2 regions of the Mesorhizobium sp. WSM3864 genome follow, and region 2 is predicted to be linked to the other one. Evidence: predicted binding sites of a transcription regulator. Region 2 holds the regulator's gene; the other holds the start of a gene.
What was found. Region 2 encodes LexA, which represses DNA repair genes until DNA is damaged. Its sites were predicted from a motif close to TGTTCNNNNTGTGTTCNG; they were not measured.

Region 1 (5,474 bases), 350 kb from region 2:
ATGACGTCGCGACCGCCGACGCCGAAGGCAAAGTTGGCCCCGTATTTGGCGCCGAGGTCCTGTCCCGCCTGCCGGTTGATCTCGACGAAACGGACATTGAGCTGAACCTGCTGCGAGGACGAGATGTTGACCGAGTTGATCACTTCCTCATTGCCGGAGAAGCGCGACGCGATCTTGCTCGCCTTGTCGGCCGCGACCGCGTCTTCCGCCTCGCCCGAAAGCACCACGCGGCCGTTGGCCGAACCGACCTTGATCTTGGCATCCGGCACGCTGGCGCGGATGGTGTTCGCGAGTTGGTCGGTGTCCAGCGTCACCTCGATGTCGATGGTGCCGACGAGCTGCTTGTTCTGATCGAACAGCGCGATGCCGGTGGTGCCGAGACTGTTGCCCAACACATAAAAGGACTTGTCGGTCAGCGGATTGACGTTGGCGATCTCCGGATCGCCGATGACGATCTGATAGAAGGCCGCGTTCGTCATGATCGTCTTGGGCTTGCCCTTGGCGACTTTGATCGAGGCGTTCTTGGTCGCCGAGACGTATACGACGTCGTTGTTTGCCTGGGCCGGCGCCCCAAAGGCCAGTATTCCGGCGGCTGCCAGAAAGGCGCCCGCCGCCATTGCACGCAGAAGGCGCAGCCCTCTCGTCGTCCGTTCTTTGTTCAACACAGGCATTGTCCCGTTCCCGGCCGGTCCCCACCGGCTATTGTTCTTGTTCCTTGGAAGGAACGACGTCTCCGTCGGCGGGCTTGGAGGGAACCTTGTATTCCTCCACCTTCGTGCCGCGCGACACGATCACCGTCTTGAACTTTGGCTCTTCCGGCTCCTTCGCCACCGCATTGACCAGCGAGGCGGCGCTTGCCTCGGCGCTCGCGGCAACCGAGCCGCCGAAGGACGAGATGGTGGTAAGTCCGTTGCCGCTGGCGCTGGCATCGGCGGCGGACCGCAAAGACAGCGACAAGGAGCCGACGGTGCGGGCGAGCGCCACCTTCTGCGCCCCTTCGTTGGTGACCTCGAGGGTGACGGAATTGGCGACCTGCGGCTCGGTCTTGCGCTCGTCCGCGCCCTGCCCGACCGAAAGCACCTTGGCGTCGGAGACGACGATTTCGGACGTGACTGTCGAGCCAGCTGCCCCTTGCGCGTTCTTGGACACTTCCTGGATTTCGCCGGCATCGCGCGTCAGCACGACGTCGACCCGGTCGCCCGGCGTGATGAAGCCGCCGACGCCGGCGATCTCGTCGGTGCGGATGGTGACGGCCCGCATGCCCGGCGACAGCATGTTGGAGAGTGTGGCGCGGCCGTTCGGTCCCGACAACTTGGCGAGCAGCACCGGCTCGTTGACCTCGATTGGCGACAGCACAACGCGGCTGCCTTCTGCCAGCAGCTTGTCGATTGTCGGGAAGGCGCCTTGCGGGAGAGAATCCTGCGGCCACGGAATTTCGGTGAGTTGCGACCGGTCGAGCTGCATGCCGTAGCGCAGCGGCGCATTCGCCACGACGATGGTCTTGAACTCGACTTTGGGCTCGTGCGGCACCACGATCGATGCCGTCTTCTGCTCGGACTGGGCCCTCGCCTGGCTTTTGACCCAGAAGTCCGCGGCAAAGATCGAGATCGCGCCGAAAACGGCTGCGATGCCGATCATGGTTATGGCCCTGCCCTTCACAACGAAACCCCTGACGCCCCGTGGTCTTTTGTCGTTGAGGCCCACGCTAGGCGTTAATGTTAAAGAATCAGGAATCCAAAGGGGTGGAGCCCGCCCTATTTCCGGCGGCTTGGTTATCGAATGGTTTTGGAATAAGAGACAGTTTGATCCCTGAACGGAACAGGAACTCGTTCGCCCGCCAAAAGCGTGGCAGTATCGAGGAGTGATTCGCAGTACTGGACTTAATGGCTAGCATGGACGACACCAGCGATCTTTTCGGCAACCCGGAAAAGCAGCCCCAGCAAGTACGCGCGCCCTCGCGGCCGGCCGATCCGCTGGTGCAGGCCGCGAAGCGCTCGGCCGCCGCCCGCGACGGCAGCGAGAGCTACAGCGCCGCCGACATCGAGGTGCTTGAGGGGCTGGAGCCGGTGCGCCGTCGCCCAGGCATGTATATCGGCGGCACCGACGACAAGGCGATGCATCACCTCTTCGCCGAGGTCATCGATAATTCGATGGACGAGGCGGTGGCCGGCCACGCGACCTTCATCGACGTCGAGCTTTCGGCGGACGGATTTCTTACCGTCACCGACAATGGCCGCGGCATTCCGATCGATCCGCATCCGAAGTTCAAGAAGCCGGCGCTCGAAGTCATCATGACGACGCTGCATTCGGGCGGCAAGTTCGACTCCAAGGTCTATGAGACCTCCGGCGGTCTGCACGGCGTCGGCGTATCCGTCGTCAACGCGCTGTCCGATCACCTCGAGGTCGAGGTCGCGCGCGGGCGCCAGCTCTATCGCCAGCGCTTCTCGCGCGGCGTTCCGGTGAGCGGGCTGGAGCACCTCGGCGAGGTGCACAACCGCCGCGGCACCAGGACCCGCTTCCATCCCGACGAGCAGATCTTCGGCAAGGGCGCCGCCTTCGAGCCAGCCCGGCTCTACCGCATGACTCGCTCGAAGGCCTATCTGTTCGGCGGCGTCGAGATCCGCTGGACCTGCGATCCCTCGCTCATCAAGGAAAAGGATCAAACCCCGGCCAAAGCCGAGTTCCATTTCCCGGGCGGCCTGAAGGACTACCTCAAGGCCACCCTCGGCGACGAATTCCAGGTCACGCGCGAAGTCTTCGCAGGCAAAAGCGACAAGCAGGGCGGCCACGGCTCGCTGGAGTGGGCGGTGACCTGGTTCGGCGGCGACGGCTTTCTCAACTCCTACTGCAACACGATTCCCACTCCCGATGGCGGCACGCATGAGGCGGGCTTCCGCAACGTGCTGACGCGCGGGCTTCGCGCATATGCCGATCTCATCGGCAACAAGCGCGCCTCGATCGTCACCACCGAGGACGTCATGATCTCGGCCGCCGGCATGCTGTCGGTCTTCATCCGAGAGCCGGAATTCGTTGGCCAGACCAAGGACAGGCTGGCCACCATCGAGGCGATGCGCATCGTCGAAACCGCCATCCGCGACCCGTTCGACCACTGGCTGGCCGACAACCCGCAGGAAGCCTCGAAGCTTCTCGAATGGGTGATCGCGCGCGCCGATGAGCGTGTGCGCCGGCGTCAGGAAAAGGAAGTCTCGCGCAAGAGCGCCGTACGCAAGCTGCGCCTGCCGGGCAAGCTCGCCGACTGTACCCAGAATGCCGCGGCCGGCGCCGAGATCTTCATCGTCGAGGGCGACTCGGCCGGAGGCTCGGCCAAGCAGGCGCGCGACCGCGCCAGCCAGGCGGTGCTGCCGCTGCGCGGCAAGATCCTCAACGTCGCCAGCGCCGGCAACGACAAGCTTGCCGCCAACCAGCAGATTTCCGACCTGGTTCAGGCGCTCGGCTGCGGCACGCGCTCGAAATATCGCGACGAGGACCTGCGCTACGACCGCGTGATCATCATGACCGACGCCGACGTTGACGGCGCGCATATCGCTTCGCTTTTGATCACCTTCTTCTTCCAGGAGATGCCTAACCTGATCCGAGGTGGCCATCTCTATATGGCCGTGCCGCCGCTCTATTCGATCCGTCAGGGCGGTAAGGTGGCCTATGCACGTGACGACGCGCACAAGGACGAATTGCTGCGCACCGAATTCACCGGGCGCGGCAAGGTCGAGATCGGCCGCTTCAAGGGCCTTGGCGAGATGATGGCCTCGCAGCTCAAGGAAACCACGATGGACCCGAGGAAGCGCACGCTTCTCAGGGTCGACGTGATCGATGCCGAGCAGGCGACCAAGGACGCCGTCGACGCGCTGATGGGCACCAAGCCCGAGGCCCGCTTCCGCTTCATCCAGGAACGTGCCGAATTCGCCGAGGCCGACGTGCTGGATATCTGAACGCGGACTGGTCCATAACAGGCTCCGGGACGGAGACTTGCATGTGACCTGGACGCGGCTGAAGGATCTAGCCGGGACACCGTTAAGTGAGCTGACCCAGCCGACGCGCTCGGACTGGATCTTCGCCCTGCGCACGGTTTCTGCCGGGCTGATCGCGCTGCTTGCCGCTTACGCCTTAAAGCTCGATCATCCGCAGTGGGCGATGATGACCGTGTTCATCGTCGCGCAGCCGGTCGCCGGCATGGTGCTGGCGAAAGGCTTCTACCGCCTGCTCGGTACGCTGGCCGGCGGCCTGGCGGCGATCGGCATCACATCGCTGCTCGGCACCAATCCCTGGCTCTTGGTGACGGTGCTGGCACTATGGATCGGCGTCAGCACCCTCGTTTCCTCGCTGCTGCGCAATCCGGAAGCCTATGGCGCCGCCCTTGCCGGCTATACAGCGATGATCATCAGCCTGCCGGCATTCGGGCAGGCGCATCTCGTCGTCGATCTCGCTGTCGCGCGCTGCGCCGAAATTGTGCTCGGCATCGTCTGCGCCGGCGTCACCAGCCGGCTGATCCTGCCGAAGCTCGCGGCGGACGCCATCATCTCCAGGCTGAAACGCAGCATTCTCGATCTCGCCGACTACGCCACAGGCGCCTTTTCCGACGGCGATCCGGCCGGTCTTGCCGCTCTCCAGCGCAAGCTGATCACCGATGCCCAGACACTTGCCGAAATGCGCGCCTATGCGCGCCTCGAAGCGCCGAGCTTCGCGACCCGCGCCCATCCGGTCCGGCGCACGATCGGACAGCTCCTGTGGGCGCTCTCGGCGGCCCGCGCGCTGCATACCCATGCCGCGCCGGAGAATGCGACGCTCATCCCTGTTCGCAGCGAGTTGAAGGCAATCGTTGGGGAACTCGCTACGACGCGCGACGCGTTGGACGACACCGGCCCATGGGTGGCCCGCCTCGAGGCAATCGCGATCAGGGCAAGAGAAACGGCGCCGGTGGCCACCGATCCCGGTGAAGACAAGGTCGGCACCATCACCCGCCTCACCATTGCCGCCGATTTCGCGGAGGCGCTGAAGCAGGTGATGCGCGGCTTGGATGCGCTTCGCTCGCCGGTTTCCCGAACGTCTCGTGAGCGGCAGCAGCCGGCCCTGGTCGTGCACCGCGACTATCATGCGGCCTGGCGCAATGCGGTGCGCGCCGCGCTCGCCACGCTTCTGGTGGCCGCCTTCTGGCTGACCACCAAATGGTCGGAGGCGGCGGGCACCGTCATTCTCGTCGCCGTCGTCTCCAGCCTGTTCGCGGCACGTCCCGATCCGGTCCAGTCGGCCTGGGGCTTCTTCACCGGAACGCTCCTCGCTTTGCCTTTCGCTTTCCTCGTCGGCCAGATCGCAATGCCGGCGCTGCCCGGCTTCGGCTGGTTCACCCTCTTTGTCGTGCCGATCCTGGTGCCGGCAGCGCTCGGCATGGCCAATCCGCGGCATGTCGGCGTGGCCACCGCCTTCGCCATCAATTTCCTGGCTTTCCTCAGCCCGCACCA
Region 2 (5,474 bases):
GGCGCTGCCGGCGCTTATCGCGACACCGTGCTGATGAATGCCGGCGCCGGGCTGGTGGTGGCCGGCAAGGCGACGACGCTCGGCGATGGCATCGAGGCAGCAGCGCAGGCCATCGACAGCGGCCGGGCGCTCGCGGTGCTCGACAAGCTCATCGAGATTTCGAACGGTTAGAATTTTGTCCGATATCCTGCGCAAGATCGAAGCCTACAAGCGCGATGAGATCGCCGCCGCGAAGCTCAGCGCGCCGCTTGCCGAGGTCAAGGCGAAGGCCAAGGATGCGGAACCGCCGCGCAGCTTCCTTGCGGCGCTCGAGGCCAAGCGTAAGGCCGGCGGCTTCGCGCTGATTGCGGAGATCAAGAAGGCCAGCCCCTCCAGGGGCTTGATCCGCGCCGACTTCGACCCGCCGGCGCTCGCCAGGGCCTACCAGCAAGGCGGTGCTGCCTGCCTTTCGGTGCTGACCGACGCGCCGTCCTTCCAGGGCGCGCCCGGCTTTCTGACCGCAGCGCGCGCCGCCGTTAGCCTGCCCGCCCTGCGCAAGGACTTCCTCTTCGACCCGTATCAGGTTCATGAAGCCCGCGCCTGGGGCGCGGACGCGATCCTCATCATCATGGCGAGCGTCGACGACGCCTTAGCCAGTGAATTGGAAGCCACGGCCTTCGATCTCGGCATGGACGCGCTGGTCGAGGTGCATGACGAACAGGAGATGGAACGCGCGCTTCGCCTCTCGTCGCGGCTGATCGGCATCAACAACCGCGATTTGAGAACCTTCGAAACCAGCCTCGACGTTTCCGAGCGGCTTGCCGCCATGGTCCCGGACGACCGGCTGCTGGTCAGCGAGAGCGGCATTTTCACCCATCAGGACTGCCGGCGGCTGGAAAAGAGCAAGATCGGCACCTTCCTCGTTGGCGAAAGCCTGATGCGGCAGGCCGACGTGGCCGCCGCGACCGCCCTTCTGCTGACGGGCAAGGCGCCGGCCGAGGCCGTCTGAGAATGCCCGCGCTTACGCATCTCGGCGCCAAAGGCGAAGCCAACATGGTCGATGTCGGCGGCAAGGCCGAGACGACGCGCACGGCTATCGCTGAAGGGTTGGTCACCATGCAGCCGGAAACGCTGGAGATGATCCTGGCCGGCGACGCCAAGAAAGGCGACGTGCTGGGCACGGCGCGCATCGCCGGCATCATGGCGGCCAAGAAGACGCATGAGCTCATCCCGCTTTGCCATCCCCTCCTTCTCACCAAGGTGTCCGTCGAGATCGAGCCCGACCACGCGCTCCCTGGCCTGAGGGTCAGCGCGCTTGCCAGGGTTACCGGCAAGACCGGGGTGGAAATGGAGGCGCTGACCGCGGCGTCGGTCGCCTGCCTCACCATCTACGACATGGCCAAGGCAGCGGACCGCGCCATGGCGATTTCCGGCATCAGGCTGGTCGAGAAGACCGGCGGCAAGTCGGGCGACTACAAGGCAGGTCCTTAGCATGGCTTTGCTTCCGGTCGCCGAGGCGCTCCAACGCCTGTTGGACGGCGCGACCGCGCTGCCAGGCGAAAGCGTGCCGCTGGCCGACGCGGCCGGCCGGGTCCTGGCCGACCCCGTGGTGGCTCTGCGCACCCAGCCGCCCTTCAATGCGTCGGCGATGGACGGCTACGCCGTACGGGCCGCCGACGTAGCCTCGGCGCCCGCCCGGCTCTCCGTGATCGGCATGGCCCCCGCCGGGCGTGGCTTCACCGGCTCTGTCGGCAAGGGCGAGGCCGTGCGCATCTTCACCGGCGCGCCGCTCCCCGAAGGCGCCGATACCGTCGTTATCCAGGAGAATGTCCGCGATCTCGGCGGCGGCAGCATCGAAGTGACCGAGCCGACCGCGGAAGGACGCAACGTCCGTCGCCGCGGGCTCGACTTCTGCGAGGGCGACCTGCTCCTCGAAAAAGGCCGCCAGCTCGATCCGGCGGCGCTTTCGCTGGCGGCATCGGCCAACCATCCGAGTCTCAACGTGGTGCGGCAGCCGCTGCTCGCCATCATCGCCACCGGCGACGAATTGCTGCCGCCGGGCAGCGCGCTCGGCCCCGACCAGATCATCTCGTCGAATGCCTATGGCGTCACAGCTACGGCCCAGTCGGTCGGCGCGCGCGCGCTCGACCTCGGCATTGCCGCCGACCGCAAGGACGCGATCGCGGCCTTGGTCAAGAAGGCGGTCAAGGCCGGCGCCGACGTCATCGTCACGCTTGGCGGCGCCTCCGTCGGCGACCACGACCTGATCCACGACGTGCTGACCGGCGAAGGCATGCAGCTAGACTTCTGGAAGATCGCCATGCGTCCCGGCAAGCCGTTGATGTTTGGCCGGCTCGGCGACATTCGCTGCATCGGCCTGCCCGGCAATCCCGTCGCAAGCCTGGTCTGCTCGCAGCTGTTCCTGAAGCCGCTTCTGGCGCGGCTGGGCGGCCGGTCCTGCCGGCAGGAAATCCGCACGGCCCGGTTAGGCGCCGCAATGCACGCCAACGATCTCAGGCAGGACTATGTGCGCGCCGTGGTCCGCGAAGATGCGGGGGCGCTGATCGCAACACCGTTCGGCATCCAGGATTCCTCGATGTTGAGGATGCTCGCCGATGCCAATGGCCTGATCGTGCGCCAACCCTTCGCACCGGCGGCTGAAGCCGGCGAGGAATGCAGCATTCTGATGTTACGCTGAACAAAACGTCAACACATTCACTAAACTTTAAACGGTTGCGGAACACAACTGGAACAGATAGTGTTTGTTCTGGGTTTGTTTTTCTGATTCTGGTTTCAGAACCCATGGGGGCCGCCATGCTGACGCGCAAACAACATGAACTGCTGATGTTCATCCATGAACGGCTCAAGGAAAGCGGCATTCCGCCGTCTTTCGACGAGATGAAGGAAGCGCTCGACCTTGCCTCGAAATCGGGCATCCACCGCCTGATCACGGCGCTGGAGGAGCGCGGTTTCATTCGCCGGCTGCCGAACCGGGCGCGTGCCCTTGAAGTGCTGCGCCTACCTGACTCGATCGCGCCCGGCCTCAATGCGGCGAAGAAATTCTCGCCGAGCGTCATCCAGGGCGGCCAAGGCAATCTCGGCCGCCAGATCAAACCCGCGGCGCCCGCCCGCACGCCGACGCCCAGCAATGACGACGACGCCGTTTCAGCCGTCTCTATCCCGGTGATGGGTCGCATTGCCGCCGGCGTGCCGATCGACGCCATCCAGCACCAGACGCATTCGATCACAGTGCCGCCGGACATGATCGCCGGCGGCGAGCACTACGCGCTCGAGGTCAAAGGCGACTCGATGATCGAGGCCGGCATCTTCGACGGCGACACGGTCATCATCCGCAACGCCAGCACTGCGAGCCCCGGGGAGATCGTCGTGGCGCTGGTCGACGACGAGGAGGCGACGCTGAAGCGCTTCCGCCGCAAGGGCGCCTCCATCGCGCTCGAGGCTGCCAATCCGGCCTATGAGACGCGCATCTTCGGTCCCGATCGCGTCAAGGTTCAGGGCAAGCTAGTCGGGCTCATCCGCCGCTACTGAGGGGCTGCGGCTTGGCTTCCGGCTTCTCGGGCTTCTTGTAAGGCGCCAGCCCCCTGGCCTCACGCGAGTAGCGCCGCTGTTCGTGCCAAGGGCGGTACGGTTTTTCGACGGCGTATTGAATGGTTGCTCGCGCCGTCGCCGATTGCGGATCGAAGAAGACAGCGGCACTGCCGTCGCGCGCAAGTTGCCGCTTGGTGACGACGAGGATACGTGGATCGCGGCAGGGATTGTAGGCCGTGGCGTCGTTGATGACGATGAGGTCCGCGAAGTCGCAGGCAGGCCGGGCAGCTTCACGGTTCTCGGCGAGCGCGACGATTGCGCCCGATGGATGCCGGCCAATGCAGAGATCGCCCGTGCAGTAAAAGGGCGATCCAGGCGGCAGGTCGACGGGATCGGCCAAGTCCAGCGTGCCCTTGGCGAATGTCTCCGGCGGCACGATCGTTTCGGCCTTGAGCGCGCGTTTCCAGTTATCGGTGGTGAACTCGTTGGAGCGGGCACGATTGACGGCGAGTTCGCCCCCGCCGATCGGCATCGCCACCAGATGCGCGTCCTCCGAGATCAGCAGGTCCGGCGTGCGCACCTGCGGGATGATCATGACGGCCGCGGCAGCGAAAGGAATTGCGGCCAGCCTGAGCCACGTAGTCGCCATCGTAGCGATGACGAGCGCGATCGTCGCCAGCAGCACCGAATGGATCGAGATCAGGCCCACGGCATCGACCGGCGACCACTCCGAAATCCAAGCCGAGATCGCGATCATCGCCGCCAGGCCGTTGCCCATCAAATAGAGGAAGGGCCCGTCGAAGCCGAACGGCATCATGACCGCGCTGGCGACGGCGAGAAACATCACGATCGTGACGATCGGCATGATCGCGAGATTGGCCAGCAGGCTGAGCGGCGAGACGCGCTGGAAATGCCAGATGGCAAACAGCGCCGTGGCACTTCCGGCAATGATCGACGTCATTGCGGCGCCACCTGCTCCGACTGCCAGTTTGTGCGACATGAACCGCAGGAACGAACGCTTTGCCGGCGGCGCTCTCACCTTGCCGGCGCGGTAGTCGGACCAGCCGGCATAGGCGCCGACAAGGGCGGCGGTTGCCGCGAACGACATCTGAAAGCTCGGGCCAACCACTTCATGCGGCGACACCAGGATGACGGCGATGGCCGAGATCGCCAAGTTGCGCATCGTCAGCGCGGCGCGGTCGAAAAGCACGGCGATCAGCATGACGGCCAGCATGATGAAGCTTCGCTCGGCGGCGACCACCACGCCAGAGATGACGAGATAGGCGGCGATCGACATAAGCGCGATTGCCGCGGCATATTTCTTCACTGGCCGGCGTGACGAAAAATCCGGGAACAGCGCAAAGGCGCCGCGCAGCAGAAGCATGACCGTGCCGGCGACCAGCGCCATGTGGAGGCCCGAAATCGAGATGATGTGATAGATGCCGGTCCGCCGCATCGCCTCGTTGATGTCCTCGGGAATGCCGGCGCGCACGCCGACGATCAGTGCAGCGGCAATCTCGCCTTCGGCTCCGCCAATGGTGCTTCTGATGTGATCGGCAATGTTTTCGCGCGCGTTCTCGATGGCTGAGGCGATGCTCGTCTGAGCGATCGGGTCGGTTGGCGGAATGAGTTTCGGGTCGCCGAGGAAAAATCCACTGCCGCCGATGCCGGAAAAATAGCTGTCGAAGGAAAAATCATAGCTTTCGGGACGGACCGGCCCGGTCGGCGGCAGAAGCCGCGCGTAACCCGTCACCAGCGATCCGGCCTTCATGCCGGCCGAGATCCTGCGTGCCGAGAGCCTGACGCGATCCGGCGCGTAGCGCAGCTTTGGATGCGCGGTCGAGACGAGATCGATGGTTAGCCTGACGCGGCCATTGGCCATTTCCTCGGCGATGACGACGCGGCCTGTCAGCCGCGTCTGGATTTCGGAGCCGAGCATCGGTGTA

Region 1: a site for LexA is predicted at 1,810-1,827, ahead of parE (DNA topoisomerase IV subunit B). Genes of this name have one in related genera too.

What each region holds. Positions count from the first base shown of each region.
Region 1 covers NZ_NSGD01000001.1:321,168-326,641, reverse strand. Annotated here, with positions in the region: gene CK215_RS01595 (type II and III secretion system protein family protein) at 1-617, opposite strand, end outside; gene cpaB (Flp pilus assembly protein CpaB) at 700-1,638, opposite strand; gene parE (DNA topoisomerase IV subunit B) at 1,893-3,947, shown strand; gene CK215_RS01580 (FUSC family protein) at 3,991-5,474, shown strand, end outside.
Region 2 covers NZ_NSGD01000001.1:668,286-673,759, reverse strand. Annotated here, with positions in the region: gene trpD (anthranilate phosphoribosyltransferase) at 1-171, shown strand, start outside; gene trpC (indole-3-glycerol phosphate synthase TrpC) at 173-988, shown strand; gene moaC (cyclic pyranopterin monophosphate synthase MoaC) at 991-1,470, shown strand; gene glp (gephyrin-like molybdotransferase Glp) at 1,472-2,677, shown strand; gene lexA (transcriptional repressor LexA) at 2,794-3,528, shown strand; gene CK215_RS03300 (ComEC/Rec2 family competence protein) at 3,512-5,474, opposite strand, start outside.